Linked DNA regions of Phragmitibacter flavus. The protein of the gene in region 1 interacts with the protein of each later gene in a pairwise test. Links are inferred from orthologs where the notes say so. Each region holds a gene or a part of one and is shown in the gene's direction. Other genes may lie near its edges. The genes, in order: rpe and eno.

Region 1 (6,863 bases):
CTCATCCACGTGATGTTTCCCATCCGTCGTCCCCATCATATCTCCCGGAGCCAATCGGCTCACATCCAGCTCGGCCTGCAAACGTTCCATCGCCTTCGTATTCAAATTCGTCTCCTCGCTCTCCAGTGACAGCGGCGCTTCACCCGGCCCCCGATCAATTCCACCCCGACCCGGCCCTTCCTCTTCACCCTCTCCGGGCCCTTTTCCCTGACACATCGCCAGCTCCAACTGCGGCGCATTTTTTAATGCCTCCTGCAAGGCCTCCGAATTTTTCTGCAACTGCTGTGCCAAATCCTTCAACTGCTGATCGCTCAAATTTTGCAACCCCTCCGCCCCCATCTGCTGCAACTGCTTAAGTAACTGCTCATTCGGCTTCATCCCGCCCGCCATCATCCCCTGCGCCGCCTCCTTCATCTTCTCCGCCAAAGCATCCTTCGCCGCCTGCGGCAATCCCGCCCCTGCCGACTGCAACGCACTCGCCGCCTGCTCCGCATCTGCCAGATTCTGCGCCAACTCGCGCAACATCTCGCCCGTTTGCTCCTTCAAATTCCCCGCCGCCTCAAGGCTCCCATGCTCATACCAGTTCTCCGCCGGACGCTTCAACAAATCCGCCACCTTCTTCTCCACCTCTTCCACCGACTCCTCCTGCACCGCCTCCTCCTTGCGAATCTCCGCCATCCACTGCTCCACCTCCTTCACCGCCGTCGGCTTTTCGATCACCCGCTTCTCGACCACCTCCCGCGCTGAAATCGGCACCAGCACCGCCACCCACAACATCAATCCACTGAACAAAATCACTCCCACTGGCCGATGCCAGCGCCACCTCACCGGAAACTCCAACCCCTCCCTCGGTTCCGGCCATTCCCCCACCCCCGCCGCCGCCGCACTCAACCTCGACCTCATCCCCAACGCATCCTCCAGCCTCACCCGCGCCATCACCGCACTCTCAAAACGACGCCTCTCCATCCCCCACGCCACCATCACCCCTGCGAACATCAGCGCCCCAATCCCCATCCAAACCCAACGCACCTCCACCAGCATCAACCACCGTGCCAGCAACAACGCCACCACCCCCACCAACGCCGATCCCAACACCCATCCCGTCCAGCGGTCCAGCCACCAGCCGAAATTGATGCGCCGAGCCAGACGCCTTGAAGCCATCTGCCAGAAGTGCTCGGATCTTTTTTCCGCCGACATGCCCCCTATCTAACCGGGATCACTCCCCCTTGGCAACGATCAACTCATCTCTTCACCACGAATTCACCCTCCCTTCACAAACCTCAGCTTTTAGCCCTTATCCTTTATCCCTTAGCCTTTCAATCCTACCCCGCCGGTAGCCCATCGCCTTCAAACCGGATCACTCCGTTCGACTTCTTCGCCCTCGCCTCTTTAAAAAACGACTTCAACATCCCCACACACTCCTCCTCCAACACTCCCGACGTTACCTCACTCCGATGATTCAAATTCGCTGCCTGCAACAGATTCCAAAACCCGCCCGCCGCGCCGCCCTTCACATCCGGACACCCAAAAATCACCCGTCTCACCCGGCAATGCATGATCGCCCCTGCGCACATCGGACACGGCTCCTTCGTCACATAAAGATCACACTCCGTCAGCCGCCAGTCTTCCATAAAACTCTGCGCCTGAGTCAACGCCAGCATCTCCGCATGCGCCGTCGCATCCTTCAGCATCTCCACCTGATTCCAAGCCCGCGCAATGACCGACCCCTCATGCACAATCACCGCCCCAATCGGCACCTCTTCCGCCTTGTAAGCACGCGAAGCCTGCCTCAACGCCTCGCGCATAAAAAACTCATCGCCCAGCAGCGGCTGAAAAAACTCAGAATCATCAATCACCCCCTAAACTACCCAACCCCTCCCCAAACGCCACCGCATTTCCTTTATCCCTTCGCCTTCATCCTTTAGCCTTTCTTTCCTTCTCCCTTGACCCTGAACCCGAGCCACCTGACCTTTCCCCCATGGACCACCACACGCCCCTCATCCTTCCCTCCCTCCTCGCCGCCGACTTCGCCAATGTGGAATCCGAAGTCAAACGCGCCGCAGACGCCGGAGCCCAATGGCTGCACCTCGACGTCATGGACGGCAACTTCGTCGACAACATCTCCTTCGGCCCCGCCATGATCGAAGCCGTGCGCCGCCACACCGACATGTTCCTCGACGTCCACCTCATGATCCACCGGCCCGATCACTACCTCGACCGCTTCGTCGCCGCCGGAGCCAACAACATCAGCATCCATGTCGAGGCCGACTACGTCTCCAGCGTCGCCCAAACCCTCGCCCGCATCAAAGCCGCCGGCATCAGCGCCGGACTCGTCCTCAACCCCGCCACCCCCTTCGAAGCCGCCCTTCCCTACCTCGACCAGATCGACCTTCTGCTCATCATGACCGTCGTCCCCGGCTTCGGTGGTCAGCCTTTCATGGAAACCGAAACCATGCCCAAGCTCGCCGCCGCCCGTGACCACCGCGACGCCCATCACCTTAAATATCACCTGCAAGTCGACGGCGGCATCTACCCCCACACCATCCCCATTGCCCGTCGCAACGGTGCCAACCTCCTCGTCTGCGGCACCTCCAGCTACGGCAAACTCAACACCAACCACGACATGAAAGCCGCCATGCAGGAACTCGCCGCCGCCGCAAAGTAAAAACTGGAAGTCCGACGTCTCAATCCTGAAACACCCGTCTCCCCCCGACGTTACCCCTTCATGCGTCGCATGTTCCTCCTCCTCACACTTTTAACCTCCCTCTCCCTTCACGCCCAAACCCCCAAGCCCCCCAACATCATCTTCATCATCACCGATGACCAGGGTTACGGCGACATCTCCGCCCACGGCAATCCCATCTTAAAAACGCCCCACCTCGACCGGCTCCACCGCGAATCCGTCCGCTTCACCGACTTCCACGTCTCCCCCACCTGCGCCCCCACCCGGGCCGCCCTCCTCACCGGTCGCCACGAATTCAAAAACGGCGTCACCCACACCATCCACGAACGCGAACGCCTCACGCTCGACGCCACCACCCTCCCCCAAATTCTTAAAACCGCCGGCTACACCACCGGCATTTTTGGCAAATGGCACCTCGGCGACGAAGCCCCTTACCGACCCGACCAACGCGGCTTTGACGAAACTTTCATCCACGGCGCTGGCGGCATCGGTCAATCCTATCCCGGCAGCTGCGGCGACGCCCCCGGCAACACCTACTTCGATCCGCTGATCCTCCACAACAACACCTTCGTCAAAACCAGCGGCTACTGCACCGACGTCTTCTTCACCCAGGCCCTCACTTGGATCAAACAAGCCAGTGAAACCGAGACCCCCTTCTACTGCCACATCGCCACCAACACCCCGCACACCCCGCTCGACGCCAGACCCGAGGACGAAGCCCGCTACACCGGCAAACTCCCTCCCAACCCCGCCGAGGGTAAAGGAAAAGGCAAAGGCCCCTTCGCCCAACCCGGAGCCACCGAAAAATTCTTCGGCATGGTCGCCAACATTGACGACAACATCGGCATCCTCCTGCAAAAACTCGCCGAATGGGACCTCGAACGCGACACCCTTGTCATCTTCATGAACGACAACGGAGGCACTGGTGGCGTCCGCATCCACAACGCCAACATGCGCGGCCAAAAAGGCACGCCCTGGCTCGGCGGCACCCGCGCCGCCTCCTTCTGGCGCTGGCCCGGCACCCTCACCCCCGCCGATGTCCCCGCCCTCACCGCCCACATCGATTTCCTCCCCACCCTCATCGACATCACCCACGCCAAACCCGACTCCAAAACCCTCGCCCAGATCGAAGGCCGCAGCCTGCTCCCCCTCCTCAAAAATTCCCAGTCTGAGTGGCCCGACCGAACCCTCATCACCCACGTCGGACGCTGGGAACAAGGCACCAATCCCGACACCGGCAAATACACCAACGTCTCCATCCGCACCCCCGAATGGCAGCTCATCCAACCCACCAAGATCAATCAACCCAACTGGCAGCTTTACCAGGTCAAATCCGACCCTTCACAAACCATCGATGTCGCCGCGCAACATCCCGACATCGTCAAAGCCCTCGCCGCCCAATACGAAACCTGGTGGCAACAAACCCTCCCCCTCATGGTCAACGAAAACGTCCCCCTCGCCCCCGCCAACCCCTTCAAACTCCTCTACGAAAAACAATTTGGTCCCGCCTCACTCCCCGAGTAAACCAAACCTCCCCAACCCGGCGTAATCAAACCCTCAACCACATCGCCTCTCCCGCCAGCGTTTCCGAACCAATCTCATGCCCACCAACTTCGACACCGTCATCGACCGCCGCAACACCGGCACCCTCAAATGGGGTCGTTATGAAAATCGCGACATCCTCCCCCTCTGGGTCGCCGACATGGACTTCGCCGCCCCGGATGTCGTGCTCGACGCCATCCGCGCCCGACTCGATCACGGCGTCCTCGGCTACTCCGCCCCCCATCCCGGAATCAACGAATCGATTCTCGCCTACCTCAAACGCGACCACCAAATCGACGCCGAATCTGAATCCATCCACTGGCTTCCCGGACTCGTCCCCGCCAAATCCATGGCCTGCCGCGCCGTTGGTCAACCCGGCGAAGGCGTCATCATCCAAACCCCCGTCTATCCACCTTTCTTCCAAGTCCACAAAGACGCCGAAATGCGCCTGATCCGCGTTCCCCTCGGACGCAACGACGCCACCAACGGCTCCTGGGCCATCGACTTCGACGCCCTCGAAGCCTCCGTCACCCCCGACACCCGCGTCTTCCTCTTCTGCAATCCGCACAACCCCGTCGGCCGCGCCTGGAGCGAACAAGACGTGCGCCGCATCGCCGACTTCTGCCTGCGTCACCATCTCCTTCTCGTGTCCGATGAAATCCATTGCGACCTGATCCTTGATCCCACCATCCGCCACTTCTCCGCCGCCCGACTCGAAGGCCCGATCCGCAAAAACCTCATTGTGCTCATGGCCGCCAGCAAAACCTACAACCTTCCCGGACTCTCCCTTGCCTTCGCCCTCATCCCCGACGCCTCACTCCGCATCAAGTTCAAAGCCGCCGGAGGCAAGCTCATCCCCGAACTCAACCCCCTCAGTTATCACGCCACCCAGGCCGCATTCGATCACGCCGAACCCTGGCGTCAAGACTTACTAAGTTACCTCCGCGCCAACCGCGACTACTTACAAAGCTATCTCGCCGAACATATTCCCCAAATCAAAATGGCCCTCCCCCTTGAGGCGACTTATCTCGCCTGGCTCGATCCGAGAGAGTTGGCCATCGAACGCCCCCAACCCTTCTTCGAAGCCGCCGGTGTCGGACTAAGTGAAGGTGCCGACTTCGGTGCCCCCGGCTTCCTCCGTCTCAACTTCGGCTGCCCCCGCTCCACCCTCGAAGAAGCCCTCAACCGAATGAAAAACGCCCTCGCCGCCCGCAAGTAACACGGGCTTCCAGCCGGTGCCGTCTAGCGGACATCCTGTCCGCAACTGTCCTCGACACTATCCCTTCCACGCCCAAAACCCCAACCCATCACCCATCATTTCACCCAACCCTTCGGCGATGGAGTCCCGCGAACGCCACCCCAAGCAACAACAGCACCGCGCGCTGCGGCTCAGGCACCGCGAATGCCACATCGTCAACCGTCATCATGGCGAGCGAACCACCGCTTCCCGTTGTCGTATCCGTCCAACGCAGCCATAGTTCCTCTCCACTGTCCCAACCAAGCCCGGAAACCACCCCACCAGAAAGTGCCACACGACCATCATCATTTCCATCAACCGGCGTGCTGGTTCCTGGCGTCGGAAACGGAGCGAAAAAATCCAAAGCAGAAACACTCGTCCACGTTCCACTCGCGGTGATGCTGCCAGCACCCGCCGCGAAAACCTGATATTCAAAAGTCAGCTTGTCCACTCCCGCGCCAGCAATCGCACGCCATTGCTCCCCATTGTAGCTGAGCGTAAACCCGTCGTGCGTCATTCCCGTCGCGTTAGTCAGACCCAGCCCGAAGTAAATCGTGTGTCCCGCCGAAGACGAATTCTGTCCCCCGAAGGCACGATCCCCTGGAATCCCCGCACTCAATACCACATTTTGCGCAACGGTTCCTGGTGTAGCTGTATAGGTTGCAGGAGTAGCATTGGTCGATGAACTCCAATGCCAGCCCGGCAGGGTCGTTCCTGCTACCCAGGCATTCGTCGTGCCGGTTGACGCAAGCGAATCAAAATTCTGATTATACGACGGTCCCGCAAGACTAACTGTCACCGCCGCCAAAACTGTCGAAGGCACAAATCCTACAGCCATTGCGACCGTAACGCTTGATTTGACAAGAAAATGAATGGGTGGCCAACAGGGCATGCTATCCATTGATTAGTTCATGAAACGAAAAATGGAAAGCCAAATCGGCGAACTTCGAAACTCCCAAGCTCCTCCGCCTTTATTCGATCCATGAAAACTCCCAGTCCATGATCTCATCCGCCCATCATCGGTTCGTCTAAAGCCAGGGCTCACTCATTTTTTTCCTTCTCCTTCTTAGCAGCTTTCGCTTCCTTCCTCTTCACCTTCTTCGGCGGCCCCTCACCTTCCCGCGCCGCATCGTAAGCCGGGTTCACCGTCATCATCTGCGCCCCCACTCGCTTCCGCCACTCCCTCAACTCCGTCAGCATCGCCGCCGTCCTCTCTGGTTCCTCCGCCGCAAGATTCCGCGCCTCCGAAACATCCTTCGCAAGATCATACAACTCCGCCTCCCCCGTCTCAAACCACTCAATCAGTTTCCAGTCCCCTTTTAAAATCGAACCTGACGGCTTCTCCGCATGATAATGCGGATAATGCCAGTAAAGCGTCTCACGCTCAAGCGACCCAGCACC
Region 2 (6,975 bases), on another replicon or contig:
GGCGGTGATTCGCGAGGCGGTGAAGCCAGGTGAGGTGATCGTTGATATCGGTGCCAACAAGGGAAGTTATCTTTACTGGTTGTCGCGATGGGTGGGCAATGGTCGGGTTTATGCGTTTGAGCCGCAAAGGAGTCTGGCCGAATATTTGCAGAAAGCCTGTGCGGCCTGTCGTTTGCACAATGTGACCATTGAAGCGAAGGCCGTTTCCTCACAGGCAGGCATGTTTGAGTTGCTGATCCCTGGGGAGGGTGATTCGCCGGGAGCGACGCTGAATCGGAAAATTACAGAACGTGAGAATTGCCGGTCGGAGCAGGTGGAGGTGGTGACCCTTGATGAGTATTTTCCTGCGAACGTGAGGATTGGCGCATTAAAAATCGATGCGGAGGGGGCGGAACTGGCGATCTTTGAGGGGGCACAGCGAATTCTTGCCGAACAATCTCCGGTGCTGGTGTTTGAGTGCGAGCAGCGACACTTGGAAAAGGGGACGGTGCAGGACGTTTTTGAATATCTTGGTTCACGAGGTTATCAGGGGCATTTCATCGATGGTCGCATCTTGCGTCCGCTGCAGGAATTTGATCTGGGCGTGCATCAAAATAACACGGGGGAGCGGTTTTGGGATGCGAAGGGTTACATCAATAATTTCGTCTTCAGAAAACGGTGAAGGGCGATGAGCGGAAAATGCCGGGGACGGCCTATTTTGCGAGGATCCGGCGAATTGGCCGCATGATATAGTGCGATAAACCTTTTGCGTGTGCCCCCCTTCTGTCTATGGTCTCCTCTCCCATGTCTCCTGAGGTTGAAAAATTGGTTAATGCCGGAAAGCTGTCGCGCGATGACGGTGAAAAATTGTCAAAATTAACCACTGGTGCGTTTTGTGTGCACAAAAGCTGGGGGGCGGGACGCGTGGCGGAATGGGACCTTTTGGGTGACAAGATTGTCATCAATTTCGAAGACAAAGCGGGTCATGCGATGAAGTTGAGTTTTGCGGTGGGGTCGCTGGAGGTGTTGCCGGATGATCATTTGCTGGCACGTCGGGTGGGCGATCTTGCGGGGTTGAAGGCTTTGGCAAAGAGTGATCCGGTTGGACTGGTGGTGGCGGCTTTGAAAAGCCATGGCGGCAAGATGTCGCTGGACACGCTGGAAAAATTCATGTCACCCAAGGTGCTGACCGCGTCAGAATACAAGTCGTGGTGGACGGCGGCGAAGAAGGCATTGAAGGACAAACGTCACATTGTGGTGCCAGCCAAACGCACGGAGTTGCTGGTGTTGCGCGAGGAGGATGCAAGTCCGGGTGCAGCGATGCTGCTGGATCTGGTCAACGCCCGCGATTTGAAAGCCAAGCTGGCGGCGGTTTCGCGTTTGATGAAGGACATTGATTTGGTGAATGATCCCGAGACGGAACTGAAGCCGGTGTTTGAAGAGATCAGCAGCACGGTGAGCAAGTCCTGGCGTTTGAATTTGAAGGATTCGTTGCATTTGCTGGTGGCCCGCGATGAGTTGCAGGACGAGGCCAAGGTGGCGGAGTTGCCGGCGGGTTCGTTAACTTTGGTGGAGCTGATGCGTGAGAACCGCGCCCAGTTGGCGGATGCCGTGAACGGTTTGCCTGCGGCATTTTTGGGACGTGTCTACCGGGTGTTTCCCCAGGCGTTTCCTGAGCGTGGATGGGTGGTCGAATCATTGAATCATCTTACCCGCACGGGTGGTCGCGCCGTGGCGGAAATTGCTTCGGTGCTGGATGCCAATGACGAGCTGGATGTGCTTGCGGAGTTTTTGAAGAAGGCGGTGCGCAATCGTCAATTGAGCACGGATCTTTTGATCTGGATGTGCAAGGAACGGAAAGGCAAAGCGGAGAGTGTTTTCGACATGGATCTTGGCAATGCAATTCTGAGTGCCTTGGAGGACGATCACATTGCGGGTGGTCCGAAACGCACCGGGCGTTTGAGTGATGCGTTTACGGAAGACGTGGGTCTGGTGCCGGAGATGGTGGCAGATGCGGATGCGGATGAAGTTCGTTTGTTTGGTAAACGCATTTTGGCGACGCCGGTGTTTGATGGATTGACCCGTCGTTCGTTGATGGGTCGTTTGATCAAGACGCGTCCAGAAATGCAGGCGCTGATGGACGAAGGTTCGCAGTCGACCGAGCAGATGGCCCTGGTGGTATCGTGGGAGAGCATGGAGCATCGCAAGCTGGAGCTGGAAGACCTAGTAAAGGTGCAGATTCCGCAAAACAAAAAAGACATTCAGATCGCGCGTGAGTATGGCGATTTGCGCGAGAACTTCGAGTATAAGAGCGCGCGTCAGCATCAGGCGGTGTTGTTGCGATTGCAGTCGAAGTATGAGCGTGAACTGCGCAATGCACGCGGCACGGATTTTGTTGGCGTCGGCACGGAGAGTGTTGGCATCGGCACGGTGGTGGACCTCGAAGATGTGGCCACGGGCGAGAAGGAAACGCATTCAGTTCTTGGTGCCTGGGATGGCAATCCGGACAAGTTCATTTTGTCTTACCTGTCGGAGATGGCGAAGGCGATCATTGGCAAAAAGATTGGCGAGGAGGCGGATATCCCCACGGATACCGCCGGGACCCGCAAGGTGCGGGTGACGGGTATCCGGGCGTATCGGACGGAACCGCCACTTGCGTAGTGTGCTAAAATTCAGTATGGCTTAGCCGATTTCGATTTAACTCAATGGACGACCTCATCATCAACCAAATTATCGGGCGTGAAGTTTTGGACTCACGCGGCAATCCCACTGTTGAAGTGGACGTTTATCTTGAAGGCGGCGCCATGGGCCGTGCGGCAGTGCCGAGCGGTGCAAGCACCGGGGAGCATGAAGCACTGGAACTGCGCGACGGCGACAAAGCTCGTTATCTCGGCAAGGGCACCATGAAGGCGGTCGCCAACGTGAATGACGTGATTGCGGAACACATCGAAGGTCTTGATGCAAGCGATCAGATCGGCATTGACCACGCGATGCTTGCGCTCGACGGCACCAGCACGAAGTCGAAGCTTGGCGCGAACGCGATCCTTGGCGTGTCGATGGCGGTCGCGAAAGCTGCCGCTGCCGCTTTTGGCCAGCCGCTTTACAAATACCTTGGCGGACCGAATGCCAAGGTGCTTCCGGTGCCGATGATGAACATCATCAACGGTGGCGCGCACAGCGATGCACCGATTGATTTCCAGGAATTCATGATCGTGCCCAAAGGTGCGCCGACCTTCCGTGAGGCATTGCGTTATGGGGCTGAAGTTTTCCATGCGTTGAAGAGCATCCTTCACGATCGTGGTTTGAGCACGGCGGTGGGTGACGAAGGTGGTTTTGCCCCGACGTTGAACAGTGCTGACGACGCTCTTTCCGTGATTGCGCAGGCGGTTGAGAAAGCCGGTTACAAAATGGGTGAAGACATCTTCATCGCGCTTGACGTGGCTTCCAGCGAGTTCTTCGACAAGGCCTCTGGCAACTACATCTTCAAGAAGTCCGACAAGAGTGTTCGCAACGCGCAGGAGTTGGTGGCTTACTACGCTGACTTGCAGAAAAAATACCCGATCATCTCCATTGAAGATGGTTGTGCGGAAAACGACTGGGACGGTTGGAAGGTTCTTACCGACAGCCTCGGTGCAAAAACCCAATTGGTGGGGGATGACCTTTTCGTGACCAACGTGGAGTTCCTTCGCAAAGGCATCGATCTTGGCGTTGCCAACTCGATCCTGGTGAAGGTGAACCAGATCGGTTCGCTTACAGAGACCTTTGACTCGGTTGAGCTGGCCCATCGTCATGGTTACACGGCGGTGCTGAGCCATCGTTCTGGCGAGACGGAAGATTCGACCATTGCCGACCTCGCGGTGGCAACCAACTGCGGTCAGATCAAGACCGGTTCGTTGAGCCGCAGTGACAGGATTGCCAAATACAACCAGCTTCTGCGCATTGAGCAGGAGCTTGGCGACAAGGCGATCTATGGCGGTCGTATGAAAGTGTAGTCTAGTCGAGGTTAGTTTTGGCTTAACGATTTATCTTCACACCTTCACCATGCTTGACGAGGATTTCGATGTTGAACAGTCGCAGACTGGGCGCTCGAAATTGCTGTCAGGTTTGGTGAAGGTGAATCGTTATTTGCTGGCGTTGCTGATTGTGCCGGCGGGATTGATTTATTTTTGGCCGCCATTTGAAGATCAGAAGGTGGCTTTGGAAAAGCTGGATGGATTGACGGTGCAGCGCGACTCGATGAAGGCGCGTGCGGCATTGATGGAACAAAAGCTGGAATTGATCCAGAAGGATGAGGACTATCTGGAGGCCATGGCCCGTGACCGCCTGCACCTTCAGAAGGATGGAGAGGTGATTGTCCGCTTTGAAGATGGCAATGGCCCGGTAAAATGAGGCTGTAAGGGTGAAGCTCACATGGGACCAAAGATTTTTGATCGTTATATCTGGCGTCAGGTGGCGTCTTCGACCCTGACCGGCGTGCTCGTATTGACGGGTGTGATGGTGCTGGGGAACGTGTTTAAGGAGATGGAGCGCCTGCTGGGGGATACGGTGGGACTGCCGATATTGCTGGTGTTGCAGTTCATCAGTTATGTGGTGCCCTATTCGTTGGTGTTCACGATTCCGTGGGCATTGCTGACGGCGATTTTGCTGGTGTTCGGACGCATGAGTGCGGACAACGAGATGACGGCGTTGCGCATGACAGGCATGTCCATGCCGCGCATTTGTCTTCCGGTATTTATCTTGGCGACGTTGATGAGCGGGTTGTGTTATTTTGTGAATTTGGAATTGGCTCCGCTGACGAAAAACAAGATCAAGCGACTGTTTTACGATGTGGCGTTGGATGATCCGGCGATGCTTTTCCAACCGGGGAAGGTGTTGGACCGGTTTCCGGGTTATCGGATTTACGTGGCCAAGCGCGAAGGCAACAATCTTGAGGGGGTGGAGATTTATCAGACCGACGGTTCGCGCAGTGAGAGCTATATTCGGGCAAAGAACGCCGAGTTGGAGATAACGCCGGGAGTCACAGATTTTATTTTGTTGCTGCGGGATGGTCAGGTGGAGACTTGGGATGGAGGCGAGGACGGGTCGTCAACAGATGTGTTGAATGATTTGCAGCCGGTGTCGTTCCGGGAGATGCCAATCACTTTTCCTCTAAGCCGGCTGCAGAAAAAGTCCGAAAAAGTCTCTAACAGCATGAAGACGACGGAGGCCCTTTGGCAGGAGGTGAAAAGCGGCGTGAGCACGGTGGACCAATTGCCGATGAACGAGAAGCTGGTGTCCTCTTCGCGAACTGAACTGTCGATGCGCTACAGTTTCTCGCTGGCGGCGGTGGTGTTTGTGCTGGTGGGGATTCCGCTGGGGATCACGGCGCAACGGAGGGAGACCTCGATTGGGTTTGCGTTGAGTTTGATCGTAGCGGTTTCGTATATTTTCGTGATCATTTTTGCGAGCACGCAGGCGGAAAAGCCGAGTTCGTATCCGCATCTGTTGATGTGGCTGCCGAATGTGGTGTTCATTGCGGTGGGCAGCCGCCTGTTTTGGAAACTGTGTCAGCGGTAGAGGGATAAGAAAGTAGAAGGCCCGTCCCGGGCCTTGGACGAAGCAAGGCTCGGGACGAGCCTTCAACTTTCTCGGCTACGGGTTTTGAGCGAGCTGCTCGACGAGGCGGTTGAGGCCCTGGCGGGCGTAATCGCTCTGGGGATACTGGCTTTTGGCTTTCAGATACCAGGCGAGAGCAGAGCCGGTTTGATGTCGGTCTTCACATTGTCTGGCGCGTTGTAGGGCGCCGACGAATTCAGAGGCTTTGACACTGAGGTCGGAACGAAGACGGGCGACTTCGGGATCTTCGGGGAATTCTTCGTAGGCTTTCTCAATGATCTCCCAGGCACCGGCGCTGTTGCTGTTCTGCGACTGGCTGTTGGCGGCGGCGATGTTGAGGTTGACCTTGTTGACATCGGTGAGGACTTTTTTGAGGATCTCCTGGCGGGCGGGATCGTCAAGGACGGAGGCGAGGTAGCGGCCCTGGTCGTTGTAGATCTGACGGTAGTTGCGCTGGGAGAGGAGGCGGTCGAGATCGATGGCGGCCTGGGTTTTGATGTCGGCGTTGCTGCCGATCATGTTGGTGAATTCGCGCAACTTGGGGTTGGTGGGCCACAGTTCGGCGGCCTGGGTGAGGGCTTCGGTGCTGCTTTTCTGGTCGCCCTGCATGGCGGCGACCTTGGCCTTGTTGAGGTGCATGTCGCTGACGGTGCGGGCGGTTTCGATGGCAGCCTGTGGTTTGCTGTAATCGAAGTCTTTGGCGAGGCCACGGAGCTTTTGGACCAACTCGGCGGCGAGGGTGTAATCCTTCATCTCCATGGCGGAAACGAGTTGGTGTCCATCGCGGGTGAAATCGAGCACGGCGAACTTTTTCGCGGCCGGGACGCGACGAACGCGCGGGAGGTATTCGCCGATCATGAGTGCTTCGCTGATGCGCTGGGAGGCGCTGGCGAGGTCGCCGCGTTCGAGGAGATATTCGAAGGCAACGATGGCTTCGTCGACGTCGCGGATCATCTCATTGGCAAAGGCATCAAGGGCGGAGATGGTGGGGGAGGTGCCAAGGGAGTCGGCAAACATTTGTTCGGCCGTGGAACCCTCTTTGATTTCAATCATGCCGCTGGGGTCGTTGGAAAAGATGTGGCGGTAGAAACGGCAGGCGAGGACCACGTGTTCGAAGCGCCGCTGCATGGCGAACTGGAGGATGATGGCCTGAAATTCGAGTTTGGCTGCGGTGATGTTGACCCCGATGGCAAGTTCGTTGGCCTTTATCTTTGCCTCGAGTTCTACGAGTTTGGCGGCGTCGCGGGCGAGCGCCATGGTTTCACGGGTTTCTTGGGTGGTTTCGCCATTCTTGAGAATGCGGTTTTGTAATGGAGTGCCGCGATCATTGCGATTGAGGAAATTTTCGTTGCGGATGCGATTGTCCATCGCGTGGTTGGTGGCGGCCAGACCGGCGGTGTT

What was found.
Region 2: the proteins of rpe (region 1) and eno interact in binary tests that used the Escherichia coli proteins (3 or more experiments, as listed by UniProt). The link is inferred for Phragmitibacter flavus from one-to-one orthologs.

The regions. Positions count from the first base shown.
Region 1 is NZ_VAUV01000020.1:21,093-27,955, reverse strand. Bases 1,042-3,821 are described here. They hold rpe (ribulose-phosphate 3-epimerase), read left to right. Parts: upstream 1,042-1,978; coding sequence 1,979-2,665; downstream 2,666-3,821. Other genes in these bases: FEM03_RS21170 (arylsulfatase), read left to right, coding at 2,735-3,821; tadA (tRNA adenosine(34) deaminase TadA), read right to left, coding at 1,323-1,856; FEM03_RS21185 (hypothetical protein), read right to left, coding at 1,042-1,197. Outside these bases: more of FEM03_RS21185, read right to left, coding at 1-1,041; more of FEM03_RS21170, read left to right, coding at 3,822-4,207; FEM03_RS21165 (MalY/PatB family protein), read left to right, coding at 4,284-5,444; FEM03_RS21160 (hypothetical protein), read right to left, coding at 5,545-6,300; FEM03_RS21155 (sulfatase), read right to left, coding at 6,504-6,863. UniProt on the Escherichia coli protein: Catalyzes the reversible epimerization of D-ribulose 5-phosphate to D-xylulose 5-phosphate.
Region 2 is NZ_VAUV01000007.1:27,251-34,225, forward strand. What follows is about bases 1,936-4,827. They hold eno (phosphopyruvate hydratase), read left to right. Parts: upstream 1,936-2,684; coding sequence 2,685-3,971; downstream 3,972-4,827. Other genes in these bases: FEM03_RS10070 (GreA/GreB family elongation factor), read left to right, coding at 1,936-2,640; FEM03_RS10080 (FtsB family cell division protein), read left to right, coding at 4,021-4,368; FEM03_RS10085 (LptF/LptG family permease), read left to right, coding at 4,390-4,827. Outside these bases: FEM03_RS10065 (FkbM family methyltransferase), read left to right, coding at 1-661; more of FEM03_RS10070, read left to right, coding at 784-1,935; more of FEM03_RS10085, read left to right, coding at 4,828-5,535; FEM03_RS10090 (hypothetical protein), read right to left, coding at 5,611-6,975. UniProt on the Escherichia coli protein: Catalyzes the reversible conversion of 2-phosphoglycerate (2-PG) into phosphoenolpyruvate (PEP). It is essential for the degradation of carbohydrates via glycolysis.